Regions from separate parts of the Janthinobacterium sp. 61 genome, predicted to be linked through region 2. Evidence: predicted binding sites of a transcription regulator. Region 2 holds the regulator's gene; the other holds the start of a gene.
The links. The regulator sigma-54, encoded in region 2, starts transcription at its own class of promoters, with help from an activator protein. The targets are predictions, from matches to a motif close to TGGCANGNAANCTGCTTT.
Positions count from the first base shown of each region.

Region 1: a site for sigma-54 is predicted at 3,121-3,138, ahead of CLU92_RS23120 (TorF family putative porin). Genes of this name have one in related genera too.

Region 1 covers NZ_PJMQ01000001.1:5,094,330-5,099,265, reverse strand. Annotated here, with positions in the region: gene gshA (glutamate--cysteine ligase) at 1-171, opposite strand, end outside; gene CLU92_RS23130 (ammonium transporter) at 376-1,911, opposite strand; gene CLU92_RS23125 (P-II family nitrogen regulator) at 1,923-2,261, opposite strand; gene CLU92_RS23120 (TorF family putative porin) at 2,273-3,040, opposite strand; gene CLU92_RS23115 (accessory factor UbiK family protein) at 3,310-3,558, shown strand; gene CLU92_RS23110 (YifB family Mg chelatase-like AAA ATPase) at 3,670-4,936, shown strand, end outside.
Region 2 covers NZ_PJMQ01000001.1:4,892,196-4,901,391, reverse strand. Annotated here, with positions in the region: gene CLU92_RS22225 (enoyl-CoA hydratase/isomerase family protein) at 1-483, opposite strand, end outside; gene hpf (ribosome hibernation-promoting factor, HPF/YfiA family) at 620-979, opposite strand; gene CLU92_RS22215 (RNA polymerase factor sigma-54) at 1,049-2,527, opposite strand; gene lptB (LPS export ABC transporter ATP-binding protein) at 2,532-3,287, opposite strand; gene lptA (lipopolysaccharide transport periplasmic protein LptA) at 3,287-3,880, opposite strand; gene lptC (LPS export ABC transporter periplasmic protein LptC) at 3,906-4,517, opposite strand; gene CLU92_RS22195 (HAD family hydrolase) at 4,563-5,096, opposite strand; gene CLU92_RS22190 (SIS domain-containing protein) at 5,096-6,130, opposite strand; gene CLU92_RS22185 (monovalent cation:proton antiporter family protein) at 6,215-8,194, shown strand; gene CLU92_RS22180 (diguanylate cyclase) at 8,209-9,196, opposite strand, start outside.

The DNA.
Region 1 (4,936 bases), 200 kb from region 2:
GGGCGCCAGCTTGTAGCCCGCATTACGCAAATCCACCGAGCAATAGAAGGGCGGCGTGTGCTCTTGCCACTCCATGCGGAACCAGCGCTCAATGGCCGGCGTCGCGGCCAGAATCTTTTTTTCGAGGTCGAGCAGCGGTCCGGTCAGGGCCGTGACGAGATGGGGAACCATAGTTACATCCTTAAATTATGTGCAGTATTCAAAAAAGCACACAGAACTGCCGACTATATTACCGTGTAAGTACCCCAAATCGGGGCAAAAGCCTTGTTTTAAAGACCTTTTCCATTCCCACAACGAAAAAAAGGCACCTCAAAGAGGCGCCTTTTCAAGCCTAGCATGCCGCGCCGGGGCGCTGACATGCCAGATCATTATCATTTAGCCATGATATGCCTGTTCGCCATGGCTGGTGATATCGAGGCCTTCGCGCTCTTCTTCTTCCGGTACGCGCAGGCCGATGACGATGTCGACCAGCTTATACGCGATGAGGGAGACCACGGCCGACCAGATGATGGTGGTGCCGACCGCTTGCGCCTGCACCCATACCTGGTGTCCGATCGAATACGGGTCAGCCGACATCTTGTTGGTGACATAGTCGAAGATGCCTTGACCACCCAGTTGTGGTGCAGCAAACACACCCGTCAACAAGGCACCCAGGATGCCGCCCACGCCATGCACGCCAAACACGTCGAGCGAATCGTCGGCGCCGATCAGGCGTTTCAAGCCGTTCACGCCCCACAGGCAGATGACACCGGCCAGCAAGCCGATGACCAGGCCGCCCATCGGGCCGACAAAGCCGGCCGCCGGGGTGATCGCCACCAGGCCGGCAACGGCGCCCGATGCGCCACCGAGCATGGATGGCTTGCCTTTGCTGATCCACTCGCCAAATACCCACGACAGGGTGGCGGCAGCAGTTGCCAGCAGTGTGTTGACGAAGGCCAAGGCAGCCACATCGCCCGCTTCCAGCGAGGAACCGGCATTGAAACCGAACCAGCCCACCCACAACAGGGAGGCGCCGATCATGGTCATCGTCAGCGAGTGCGGCGCCATCGATTCACGGCCGTAGCCAACGCGCTTGCCGATCATGATCGCACCCACCAGGCCGGCGACAGCGGCATTGATGTGCACCACGGTGCCGCCGGCGAAGTCCAGCGCGCCTTTTTGCCAGATCCAGCCAGCCTTCAGGGCTTCACTGGCCGAGGTGGCGGCATTCGTGATCAGGTCAGGACCGGTCCAGAACCACACCATGTGGGCGGCCGGCAGGTAGGCGAACGTGAACCACAGCACGACGAAGGCCAGCACCGCGGCAAACTTTGCGCGCTCGGCAAAGGCGCCGACGATCAGTGCGCACGTGATGGCGGCAAACGTGCCCTGGAAAGCCACGAAGACGAACTCGGGAATGACGACGCCCTTGCTGAAGGTGGCGGCGGCGGCAAACGTGCCCTTGGCCGGATCCCAGATGCCGTTCAGGAACAGGCGGTCGAAGCCACCGAAGAAGGCGGTTTTTTCCGTGAAGGCGATCGAGTAGCCATAAATACACCACAGCACGATCACTAGCGCGAACACCATGAACACTTGCATCAGCACCGACAGCATGTTCTTCGACCGCACCAGGCCGCCGTAGAACAGGGCCAGGCCGGGGATGGTCATCAAAATCACCAGCAAGGTGCTGATCATCATGAAGCTGGTATCGCCCTTGTTGGCGACGGGCGCAGCTGCTGGCGCGGCAGCTGCCGGTGCCGGAGCGGCAGCTGCGGGCGCTGCGTCAGGAACCGGCGTCACGGCGGGAGCGGCGACGACAGTAGTCGTGGCCTCTTCCGCCTTGGCGGGGGCATCGGCAAAGCTCGGCGTGGCAAGGCCAAAAGCACACAGACAGGCTATCCCAGCGAGCAATTTTGTTATATTTTTACGCATCAATATTCCCCTTAGAGCGCTTCGTTGCCGGTTTCACCGGTACGGATGCGGATGACTTGTTCCAGGTTGTAGACGAAGATCTTGCCATCGCCGATTTTACCGGTACGCGCGGCACCTTCGATCGCTTCAATGGCCTGGTCGACAATGGCGTCATCCACGGCCGCTTCAATCTTAGTTTTTGGCAAGAAATCGACGACATACTCAGCGCCACGGTAGAGTTCCGTGTGACCTTTCTGGCGACCAAACCCTTTGACTTCGGTGACGGTAATGCCTTGCACATTGATAGCCGACAAGGCTTCGCGCACTTCGTCCAGTTTGAACGGTTTAATGATTGCTGTAATCATTTTCATGGCATTCTCGCTTAAAAGGTTTTGGACACGGTCAGCACGAGACCGGATTTCGCCAGGTTCTTGCCATTCGGCGCCAGCGAAGTGATATTGGCTTTGACGTAGGCCAGGGCGACTGTTGCCACGCCGAAATCCTTGGTGACACCCAGCTTGTAATCGGTATAGCTGAGGGCATCGTTGTGCTCGACCTTCTGACGGCCCACATGCAGGTTCAGCAGATAACCTTCGTATACATCGATATTCGCGCCCACATCGAGGTAGCCGCTGTTCTTGCTGTCAGCCACGCCAAACAGATTGGTCGTCGAGTGCGAGTACTTGATGTAGGCCGGACCATAGCCGAGCTGGCCATACAGCTCGAAGGTGTTCGCGTTGGTGCTCAGCCCATTCGAGGGATAGAAGTAGTACAGGCCGCCCACATCGTAGGTGAAGTCCTTGCTGATCTCGCCACGCTTGCCGCCGTAGATATCCCATTCCAGGTTGGTATCGCCGCCGCCGTCCTTGATCCATTTGATGCTCGACAGCCAGGTGCCTACATACAGGCCCGTCGGATTGTGGGTGTAGTCGGCACCACCGCTGATGGCAGGATCGAGTCGACTTTGCGAGATCCCACGGTAACGATAGTCGCTGGTCAGCGCCACGTTATAGCTCACCACGTTATCAGGTACGGCTTCGGCCGCAGCAGGCGCTGCCACTGCATCCTGGGCCATGGCGCTACCGCACACGGCGGTCATGGCCAGCGTCAACGCTGCTACTAAAGTCATGTTCTTGGACAGATTCTTCATGGCGATTCCCTTTTATTGAACTTTTAAAGCGGTTGAGGTTTAAAATCTTGGCTGGAGATCACAAAGCGTTCATAGCTTCTTTAGCAGAATACGTGCCAGCTCTCTTGCCACCTTGACAGGTGCATTTCCGTCCATACATACCCTGCAAGCCGCCAGGACTGCGCTAATGGACTGCTGAAGCACAATGAACCGCCCAGTTTCGCACCAGATTAACGCCGCTGTGCACCGCAATGGTGCGATGCACAGGCCGCACCATAAAAGGACTGACCATGGACATGAATACCTTCTTTAACGACTTGCAAGGCAAGATCCATCAAGCCATCGAAAACTCGCCTGCCAAGGATATCGAGAAAAACGTGAAATCGATGATGACCCAGGGCTTCGCCCGTCTCGATCTCGTCACGCGCGAGGAATTCGATATCCAGGCACAAGTGCTGGCCAAGACCCGCGCCAAGCTGGACGCACTGGAATTGCGCCTGATCGAACTGGAAACGCGCCTGAACGACCCAAAGGCATAAAGTATCGCCAGCAAGGTCGCGTTATTGACAACCTTGCTGGCATACCTCAAGCCTGACACCTTTTCAAGGACTAGACTGATCCTGACCGCGCCCGCGCTAAAGGGGAGTCTGATGAGTCTGGCCGTCCTGAAAAGCCGCGCCCTGGCCGGCATGGAGGCACCCGAGGTAAGTGTCGAAGTCCACCTTGCCAATGGCTTGCCCTCCTTTACGATAGTCGGCCTGCCGGACACCGAAGTGAAGGAATCGCGCGACCGCGTCCGTGCCGCGCTGCAAAACTGTGGCTTTGACATGCCGGCGCGGCGCATTACGGCAAATCTGGCGCCTGCGGACCTGCCCAAGGAATCGGGCCGCTTCGACTTGCCCATTGCGCTGGGCATCCTGGCCGCCTCCGGCCAGTTGCCAGGCGACCAATTACACCATTACGAATTCGCGGGGGAACTGTCGCTATCGGGACAGCTCCGCCCCATCCGTGGCGCACTGGCCATGACCTTTGCCATGCAGCGCAGCCAGGCTGGCGCGCCACGCGCCTTCATCCTGCCGCAGGCGAACGCGGGCGAGGCGGCGCTGGTCAGTGATGCCTGCATCTATCCCGCCCACAGCCTGCTCGAGGTCTGCGCCCATTTTGCCGCGCATGCCAGCAAGACCGCCCTGCAGCGCCATCAGCCCTTGCTGGCAGCGCAGGTTTTTGCGTATCCCGACTTTGCTGACGTACAGGGGCAGCAGCAGGCGCGGCGCGCACTGGAGGTAGCGGCCGCAGGCGGCCATAACGTGCTGATGGTGGGGCCACCGGGCGCGGGCAAAACCATGCTGGCCAGCCGCTTCCCCGGCGTGCTGCCGCCCATGAGCGATGAAGAGGCGCTGGAATCGGCCGCCGTGCATTCCCTGAGCGGCCACTTCAAGGTGGAACACTGGAAACGTCGTCCCTATCGTGCCCCGCACCAGACGGCGTCCGGCGTGGCCCTGGTGGGTGGCGGCAACGTGCCGCGCCCGGGAGAAATCTCGCTGGCCCACTGCGGCGTGTTGTTTCTCGATGAAATCGCCGAATTCCAGCGCCGGGTACTCGATGTCTTGCGCCAGCCCATGGAATCGGGCGTCATCAGCATTTCGCGCGCGGCCCGCCAGGCCGAATTTCCTGCCCGCTTTCAGTTGATCGCCGCCATGAATCCCTGCCCATGCGGCTATCTGGGCCACGCTTCCGGCCGCTGCCGCTGCACACCGGACGCGGTGCTGCGCTATCACAGTCGCCTGTCCGGCCCGCTGCTCGACCGTATCGACTTGCAAATCGAAGTTGCCGCCATGCCGCCAGCGGCGCTGGGCAGGCACGCAGGCGCTGGCGAAAGCACGCAAGCCATCGCCACCCGGGTGGCGGCAGCCTTTG
Region 2 (9,196 bases):
CAGGCGAGACAGGAAATAACTGCCGCCCACGTCGGGAAACAGGCCGATATTGACTTCCGGCATGGCCATGCGCGTGCGGCCCGTCACGATGCGCAGGCGGTTGCCAGGCCCGGCCTGCGCCACGCCCATGCCGCCGCCCATCACCACGCCATCCATCACGGCGATATACGGTTTCGGATAGAAGTGGATTACATGATTTAAAGCATATTCTTCCGTAAAGAAATCTTCCAGCAACGCACTGCCGCCCTGCGGTGTGGCCAGGCCCGCATCGTAAAAGAAACGGATGTCGCCACCGGCGCACAGGGCTTTCTCACTGCTGGAACGGATCACCACGGCGTCCACCTGCGGATCGTCGCGCCAGGCCAGCAAAACGGTACTCAGGGCGCGCACCATCTCCAGTGAGAGGGAATTCAGGGCTTTGGGGCGGTCGAGCACGATGTGGCCCGTGCGGTTGCGGATGGAGGTCTGGACGAAGTCGCTCATGGCAAAGTGAAAAGAAGTGAGAACGGGCACATTCTAGCGCCTGTGAGGGGAACATAGCGCTCAACAGCTACGGGCGCAAAAAAGGGCGCAATGTGCGCCCTTAGTTGATCACAACCGGTTGAAAGTCGCAGGCCGCTTAGGCGGCGGCGAATTCTTCTTCCGAGTTGTCTGGCAGATGCTTGATCGCCTCTTTACCGTGCCCTTGCACTTTGGTTTTGTACTTCATCACTTGCCTGTCCAGCTTGTCGATCAGGATATCGATGGCGGCATACAGGTCGTGCGCCAGACTTTCCACATAGACAGTTTTGCCACTCAGACGCAAATTGACTTCGGCCTTTTGACGTTTTTCTTTCTCTTTGAGGTTATCCACGGTCAGAATCACGGCGATATCGATGACTTGATCGAAATGCCGTTTCACGCGTTCCAGCTTCGTTTGTACGTATTCACGGATGGCTGGTGTGACTTCGAGATGATGTCCGCTGATGGTGAGATTCATACACACTCCTAAAGATGATCGGGTTCGTGCGGTCCATCGTATCCGGCCCGCAGAGGAACCGAAAAAAACTTACAAACACTTACGCAGGCTCACTGGCGGAATTTTCAACGCTTCCCGGTATTTGGCAACAGTACGTCGCGCAATCACCATGCCTTGTTCCCCCAGCATGTCCGCAATCTTACTGTCGGATAAAGGATTTTTAGGGTCTTCTGCTCCTGTCAGTTGCACGATCAATGCCCGTATCGCCGTCGATGACGCTTCGCCCCCCGCTTCGGTGGCGACGTGGCTACCAAAGAAATATTTCAACTCGAACATGCCGTGCGGGGTCAGCATGTACTTTTGAGTTGTTACGCGCGAGATAGTACTCTCGTGTAAACCCAGTGTATCAGCTATTTCACGGAGCACAAGGGGGCGCATGGCAACGGCCCCATGCGAGAAAAAGTTCTTTTGTCTTTCTACTATCGCTTGCGCTACACGCAGGATGGTGTCGAAGCGCTGGCGCATATTCTTGATCAGCCACTTGGCTTCCTGCAACTGTGCGCCCATGGCACCCTCGCCCTTGCCCTGCTTGAGCAAGTTGGCGTACATGGCGTTGACGCGCAGGCGAGGCATGACGTCGTTGTTCAGTGTGACTTGCCAGCCATTGCGCGCGCGCTTGACGACGACGTCGGGCACCACGTAATCGGACACGTCCGAGGCGAACACGGCACCCGGATGCGGGTTGCACTGGCGAATCACCGTCTGCGCTTCGCGCAAGTCTTCATCATCGCAATCGAGGGCTTTTTTCAGCTTGTTAAAATCGCGCTGGGCAAACCAGGCCAGGTGTTTTTCCACAATGACGAGGGCCATGCGCCGCGTCACCATGGCGATGTGCGGCAAGCGCTTGATTTGCAGCGCCAGGCATTCGGACGCGTTGCGCGCGCCCACGCCGGGCGGATCGAAACTTTGCAACAGGGACAAGGCCGTACGCATCTCGTCAGCGTCGATTTCCAGCTCTTCCGGCAAACGCGCCAGGATGTCGTCGAGCGACTCTTCCAGGTAGCCATTGTCGTCGAGCGCGTCGATGATCAGCTCGACGAGCGCGCGGTCGCGCAACTCGAGCACCGTCACGCGCATCTGCTCCATCAGGTGTTCGCGCAAGGTGCAGTGGTGGGCTTCAAGTTGCGGACGGGAATCTTCGTCGTCGGGCGCCTTGCCCCTGCTCGCCTCGCTCCAGTCGCTGTCGCCGCCCTCCGCTGCGGCAGGGCTGTCGCCAGCCTCGCCATCAAAGGTTTCCGCTTCGGCCGGCGCGGCGGGTGCCTCCTGGCCTGGCGGCTGGGGCGGTGCTTCGGCCGGCGCGGCCGTGGAACTCAAGGCGCCGTCGGACAGCAGGCGCAGCGAACGGTCGAGCGGATCGTCGAGGCGTTCGAGCAAGGGATTGTCCGTCAGCAACTGCTCCAGCTCCTGGTGCAATTCCAGTGTAGACAATTGCAACAGGCGTATCGATTGCTGCAACTGCGGCGTCAGTGCCAGGTGCTGCGAAGTGCGCAGCTGCAATGATTGTTTCATTGGCTCACATACGGAAGTGTTCGCCCAGATAGACCCGGCGTACCGACTCGTTCGCGATGATGTCGTCGGGGCGTCCCGACGCCAGCACCGAGCCCTGGTTGATGATGTAGGCACGGTCGCAGATACCCAGCGTCTCGCGCACATTATGATCGGTGATCAGGACGCCGATATTGCGCTCCTTCAAGAAGCGCACGATACGCTGGATCTCGATCACGGCGATGGGGTCGACACCGGCGAACGGCTCGTCGAGCAGGACGAAACGGGGGTCGGTGGCCAGCGCGCGGGCGATTTCCACGCGGCGGCGCTCGCCGCCAGACAGCGACAGCGCCTGATTCTCGCGCAATTTTTCAATCTGCAAGTCGGCCAGCAATTTATCCAGGCGCTCCTCGATCTCGGCCTTCTTCAAGGGACGGCCTTCGACGGTCTGGATTTCCAGCACGGCACGGATATTGTCTTCCACCGTCAGCTTGCGGAACACGGACGCTTCCTGCGGCAGATACGACAGGCCCATCTGCGCGCGGCGGTGGATCGGCAGGCGGGAAATATCCACGCCGCTGATATCGATACTGCCGCCGTCCGACGGCACCAGGCCGACGATCATATAGAACGAGGTGGTCTTGCCGGCGCCGTTCGGCCCCAATAGCCCGACCACTTCTCCGCATTCGACTTGCAGCGAGACATCATGCACGACTTGCCGCTTGCCATAGGTTTTTTGCAGCCCGCGAACGATCAGGGTGCTGCCGCAACGAGTATTGTCCATTATTTATTTCCTGACGCAGGCGTGGCCGGCGCTTTCTCCGCCGCCGGTGCCTTGGGCTTCGGCTGGATCACCATGCGCACGCTGCCGCCATCGGGGGTGCTGGTGCCGCTATCGGAATTTTCCATCGCAAATTCCTCCTTGCGGCTGTCATACGAGATGAAGGCGCCGTTGGCCACGTCGGTCGGCTTCGTGCCTTCCAGGCGCGTCAACTTGGCCTTGGAAAACAGTTTCACGACTTCCGTCTTGTTGTTGTATTCCACGCGCTCCGCCTCGCCCTCCACCCACAGGTCGCCTGCGCCATCGCGCTTCTGGCGGAAGGTGGCCAGCTTGCCAGGATCGGCCCAGAAAGTGATGAACTGGTAGCCTTGCGGGTCTTCCGTGATCAGGGCCCGGCCCGCCTTCATGGTCAGAGTCCCTTTCACCAGCACCACATCGCCCGTCAGGGTACGCACCTGCTTGACGTCATCGACGTGGCCGCTACGAGCCGTGATGATGGCTTCCTTCTCGGAATCGGCTTTCTCGGCATGTGCCGTGCCCACGATGCCCAGCGAGCAAATGGTCGAGAATAGAGTCAATAGCAAGATGTTCTTCATAGTATGGTTTCCTTGTTTCATTCTGTCATTTTGCCGCCGCGGCCGGGCGCGGTTTCGGCGGGAGGACCATGCGCAGCGCATTCTGCACTTCCACCACGCCGGTGGCGTTATTGGCCTTCATGCCCACGCCATTGATGCGCGAGGCGCCCGTCAAGATATCGACAGGCACGTTCGTCTCCATTCTTTCCTCATCCGGGAACACCGTCAGCGCTTCCGTCTTGACCGTCAGGTTCTGTGACTTCGGACTGGCCACGCGGTCGATCACGACATTGCGGTGCAGTTGCAGCCGGGTATTGTCCTGGTCGATATGCGCCAGTTCCGCATTCATGTTCATCGGCGGCATGCCTGGCGACAGTTTGCGCACGAAAGGCTGGTCGATATCGGATGAATCGTCCAGCGGATAATGGGTGAGCTTGGTGCCCGACACGATATAGCTGGGCTTACCCGTCAAGTCCATGCGCACCAGGCTGAAATTGGTGATGAAATAGTCTGGCTCATCCTGATGCTTGCTGGCCGTGATGTCCAGGCCATTCTTGTTCATCACTTCCAGCAGCCAAAAGCTGCCCAGCGCAAAGACGACTGCCCCCAGCACGGTAAAAATCATGCGCCAGCGATGGGCGCCTCCTGGCTTACGCATAGGAATTCACTCTTTCAAATATCACTGGCGGCGAGGCGGTACGCCTCATTCCAGGAACGGCGCCATGACGCGCGCATAGTTGTCCTGGGCGCGCAGCACGAATTCACAGATCTCGCGCACCGCGCCGCGGCCGCCGCCGGCTTGCGTCACATGGTGCGCCAGGCCCAGCGCTTCCGGACGCCCGCCTGGCACGCTGACGGCAAAGCCAACGCGGCGCAGGATGGGCGCATCGATGACATCGTCGCCGATATAGCCGCATTGTTCTTCCGTCAAGCCAGTCAGCGCCAGCAATTCGCGAAACGGTGTCAGCTTGTCATGACCGCCCTGGTGCACATGGGTAATGCCCAGGTCTTGCGCGCGGCGCGCCGTGATGGCCGAGCGGCGCGCACTGATGATGGCCGTCTGCACGCCCGATTCCTGCAGCAGCTTGATGCCGAGGCCATCATACACATTAAACGTTTTCATCATCTCGCCATCCGGGCCGAAATGCAGGCTGCCGTCGGTGAGCACGCCATCGACGTCAAAAATCATCAGTTTGACCTTGGCCGCCCGCGCCAGGTTGTCCGCAACGCTGTCCATCAGATCACCTTCGCTTGCGTCAGATCATGGATATGCAGGGCGCCCACCAGTTTGCCGTCGGCATCGACGACCAGCATCTGGTTGATGCGGAACTGCTCCATCACGGCCACGGCGTCCACTGCCAGGCGTTCGGGCGCGATGCTGCGCGGCTGCGCATGCATGACGTCGCGGATCGCCACTTGCGTGAAATCCTGCACGCGCTCGAACATGCGGCGCAAGTCGCCATCGGTGAACACGCCCACGGGACGGTCATCCGCATCGACGACGGCCGTCATGCCCATGCCCTTCTTCGTCATTTCTTCCAGCGCCTGGAGCAAGGAAGCGTCCACGGCCACCTTGGGCACCCGTTCACCGCTGCGCATGACGTCATGCACATGCGTGAGCAGGCGACGGCCCAGGGCGCCGCCCGGGTGCGAGCGGGCAAAATCTTCTTCCTTGAAGCCGCGCAAGTCCAGCAAGGCCACGGCGATCGCATCGCCCAGGGCCAGGGTCACAGTGGTGCTGGCCGTCGGCGCCAGGTTCAGCGGACAGGCTTCTTTCTCAACAGAAATATCCAGGTGCACGTCGGCCAGCTGAGCCAGGCTGGAGTTCGGTTTACCCGTCATGGAAATGAGCACGCCGCCCATGCGCTTGACGACGGGCATGATGGCCATCAATTCCGACGATTCTCCGGAGTACGATATGGCAATAAAAGCATCTTCCGAAGTGACCATGCCCAAGTCGCCATGGGCCGCTTCGGCCGGATGCACGAACAGAGCCGGCGTACCGGTGGAAGCGAGCGTGGCGGCAATCTTGCGTGCGATATGGCCGGACTTGCCGATGCCGGAGACGACGACACGCCCCTTGCATTGCAGCAACATCGCCACGGCGCGGCCCACGCTGTCGTCCGTGGCCAGGCGCGCGTGCAGCGCAACGATGGCGTCGGACTCGATCTGCAAGGTGGTGCGGGCCAGCGCGACGGCGCGCTCGGTCGTCGCTTGCATGTCAATTCGATCAAAAGCTTTCAGCATTGTTTTTTCATGGGTTACACTCATGCCCAAAGTATAAACGAATTAGGAAAGCAAAAAACTTGCCAGTCACAACAAACAACGATTTCCATTGACCGCACCGGGCAACCCATGTTTTCCTCGCTTGAACTGACCCTGATGTTACTCGGCAGCGCCGTGCTGGGCGTGGTCGCTTTCAGAATGTTGCATTTGCCGCCCATGCTGGGCTACCTGGCTGTCGGCATCGTCATCGGCCCCCACGCGCTGGGGCTGGCGGCGGAAAACGAGGCCAGCCACACCCTGGCCGAATTCGGCGTCGTCTTCCTGATGTTTTCCATCGGACTCGAATTCTCGCTTCCCAAATTTCTCGCCATGCGGCGCATCGTCTTTGGCCTTGGCATGGCGCAGGTAGTCACCACCATCATCGCCACCGTCGTCTTCGGCTGGTTCGTCGGACGCTACCTGTCCGCCTACATCCACCTGAGCTGGCAAGCCGCCTTCGCCCTGGGCGGCGCGCTGGCCATGTCGTCAACGGCCATCGTCTCCAAAATGCTCACGGAACGGCTGGAACTGGAAAGCGAACACGGCCGCAAGATCATCGGCATCCTGCTGTTCCAGGACCTGGCCGTGGTGCCCCTGCTGATCCTGATCCCCGCCCTCACTCGCGATTCCGACAATCTGGCCGAAACCCTGGCCTGGGCCGGCGGCAAGGCCCTGCTTGTCCTCATTTTGCTCCTGTTCATCGGCCAGAAGCTGGTGCGGGGCTGGCTGACTATCGTCGCCAAGCGCCGCTCGCAGGAGTTGTTCATGCTCAACCTGCTGCTGATCACGCTGGGCGCGGCCTGGATCACGGAACGGGCCGGGTTGTCGCTGGCCCTGGGGGCGTTTGTTGCCGGCATGCTCATTTCCGAAACGGAATTCAAGCACCAGGTGGAAGAGGATATCAAACCCTTCCGCGACGTGCTGCTGGGCCTGTTCTTCATCACCGTCGGCATGCTGCTCAATATCCGCGTGGTGCTCGACAACTGGTGGCTGGTCTTGCTGCTGCTGTGCGGCCCCGTGCTGCTGAAATTCGCCCTGATCGCGGGCCTGGCCCGGCTGTTCGGTTCCAGCAACGGCGTGGCCCTGCGCACGGGGTTGGGACTGGCGCAGGCGGGCGAGTTCGGCTTCGTGCTGCTGAACCTGGCTGGCGGCATCAAGTTGATGGACCCGTTCGTCGTGCAGGTGGTGCTGGCCTCGATGGTGCTGTCGATGCTGGTGGCGCCCTTCCTCATCGCCAAGTCCGATGCCATCGTCATGAAACTGGCCGCCAACGACTGGATGATGCAATCGCTGGCCCTCACGAAGATCGCCACGCGCACCATGGCGTCGCAGAAACACGTGCTGATCGCCGGCTTCGGGCGCAGCGGGCAAAGCCTGGCCACCCTGCTGGCAGAGGAAAAAATCGAATACCACGCGCTGGACCTGGACCCGGAACGGGTGCAGGAAGCGCAACTGGCCGGTGCCAACGTCTCGTATGGCGACGCGGGCCGGCGCGAAAGCCTGGTGGCGGCCGGCATCTACCGGGCCAGCACCGTCGTGATTACCTACGCCAACACCCCCTCGGCACTGAAGTTGTTGCATTTACTCAAAGAAATGGCGCCAACGTTGCCCGTCATCGTGCGCAGCCACGACGACACCGACCTCGACCAGCTGAAAAGCGCGGGCGCGGCCGAAGTGGTGCCGGAATTGATGGAAGGCAGCCTGATGCTCGCTTCGCACGCGCTGATCATGATGGGCGTGCCCCTGCGCCGCGTGGTGCACCGGGTGCAGGCGGCACGCGAGGAGCGCTACGCCTCCTTGCGCGGCTATTTCCACGGTTCCAGCGACGCGGGCGACGATGCCGAACTGGAACGCCTGCATACGGTCACCGTCAACGAGGGCGCGCAGTGCGTGGGCTTGCCTTTAAGCATGATCGACATAGCCGGCTGCGGTGCATTTGTGACGGCCATCCGCCGCGGCCGCGACCGTCTCGATGTCACGCCCGAAACGCAACTGGCCAGCGGCGACGTGGTGGTGCTGCGCGGCACAGCCGACGCCGTGGCCAAAGCCGAAACATTGCTACTGAAATAATCAGGCGATCCTGGTCAGCCGACCTCTGGCTGCCAGTTGACGACCATGTTGCGTCCACCCGCCTTGGCCTGGTACAGGGCCTGGTCGGCGTGCGCCACCAGTTGCTGCGCCACCGTTTCGATCGGCAACAGGGCCGCACCCGCCTCAAGGCTGGCCACGCCGATCGATACGCTGACCCACGCTTGCGCGCTGCCCGGCAAGTCAAACATGGTGCCGGCGATGCTGGCGCGGATGCGTTCGGCAACAAACGTCGCGCTGTCGAGGTCGGCGTCAATCAGCAGGACGACGAATTCCTCGCCGCCGAAGCGTCCCAGCGCATCGGAGCGGCGCAACTCCGTGCGGATGCGCGTGGCCACTTCGCGCAGCACTTCATCGCCGCCCTGGTGGCCATAGGTATCATTGACCAGCTTGAAATGGTCGATGTCGATATACATGCATGAAATACAATAATTCTGGCGCCGCGCGCGGGCGATTTCTTCCAGCAGCCGGCGGTCGATATAGCGGCGGTTGTAGACGCCCGTCAGGGAATCGGTCAAGCCGATGTATTTCAGCATTTCATTGCTGATCACGTTTTCCAGGCAAATAGCGATGATGGAGGCCATGTGCTTGATGAAATCCGTGCCCAGCGAGGGCGTAAAGCGCGTCACGTCGACGCTGGCCAGGTTCAGGCTGCCGATCAGGCGCTTGTTGCGCAGCAAGGGCACCAGCGCCACGCTGCGCAGGGGAGCGTCGATCTGCGGAAAGCGCGGGCCATGCACGCGTGCATCGAACTGTCCCAGCAGCGGCGACGCCGGCAAGGGCGCTTCTCCCTCGGCCAAGGGCTTTGGTGCAGCAAAACCCAGCTCCGCCACGGCATGCACGAACAGCAACTGCGGAAAGGCGCTGAAATCGACGCCCAGCTTTTCCATCACCAGCACGATATCGTCATCCTCGTCGAGCAGGCTCAGGGTGACGCCGTCGAGGTCGGAAATCACGGGCAAGGTGCGAAAGATGGTGCCAATC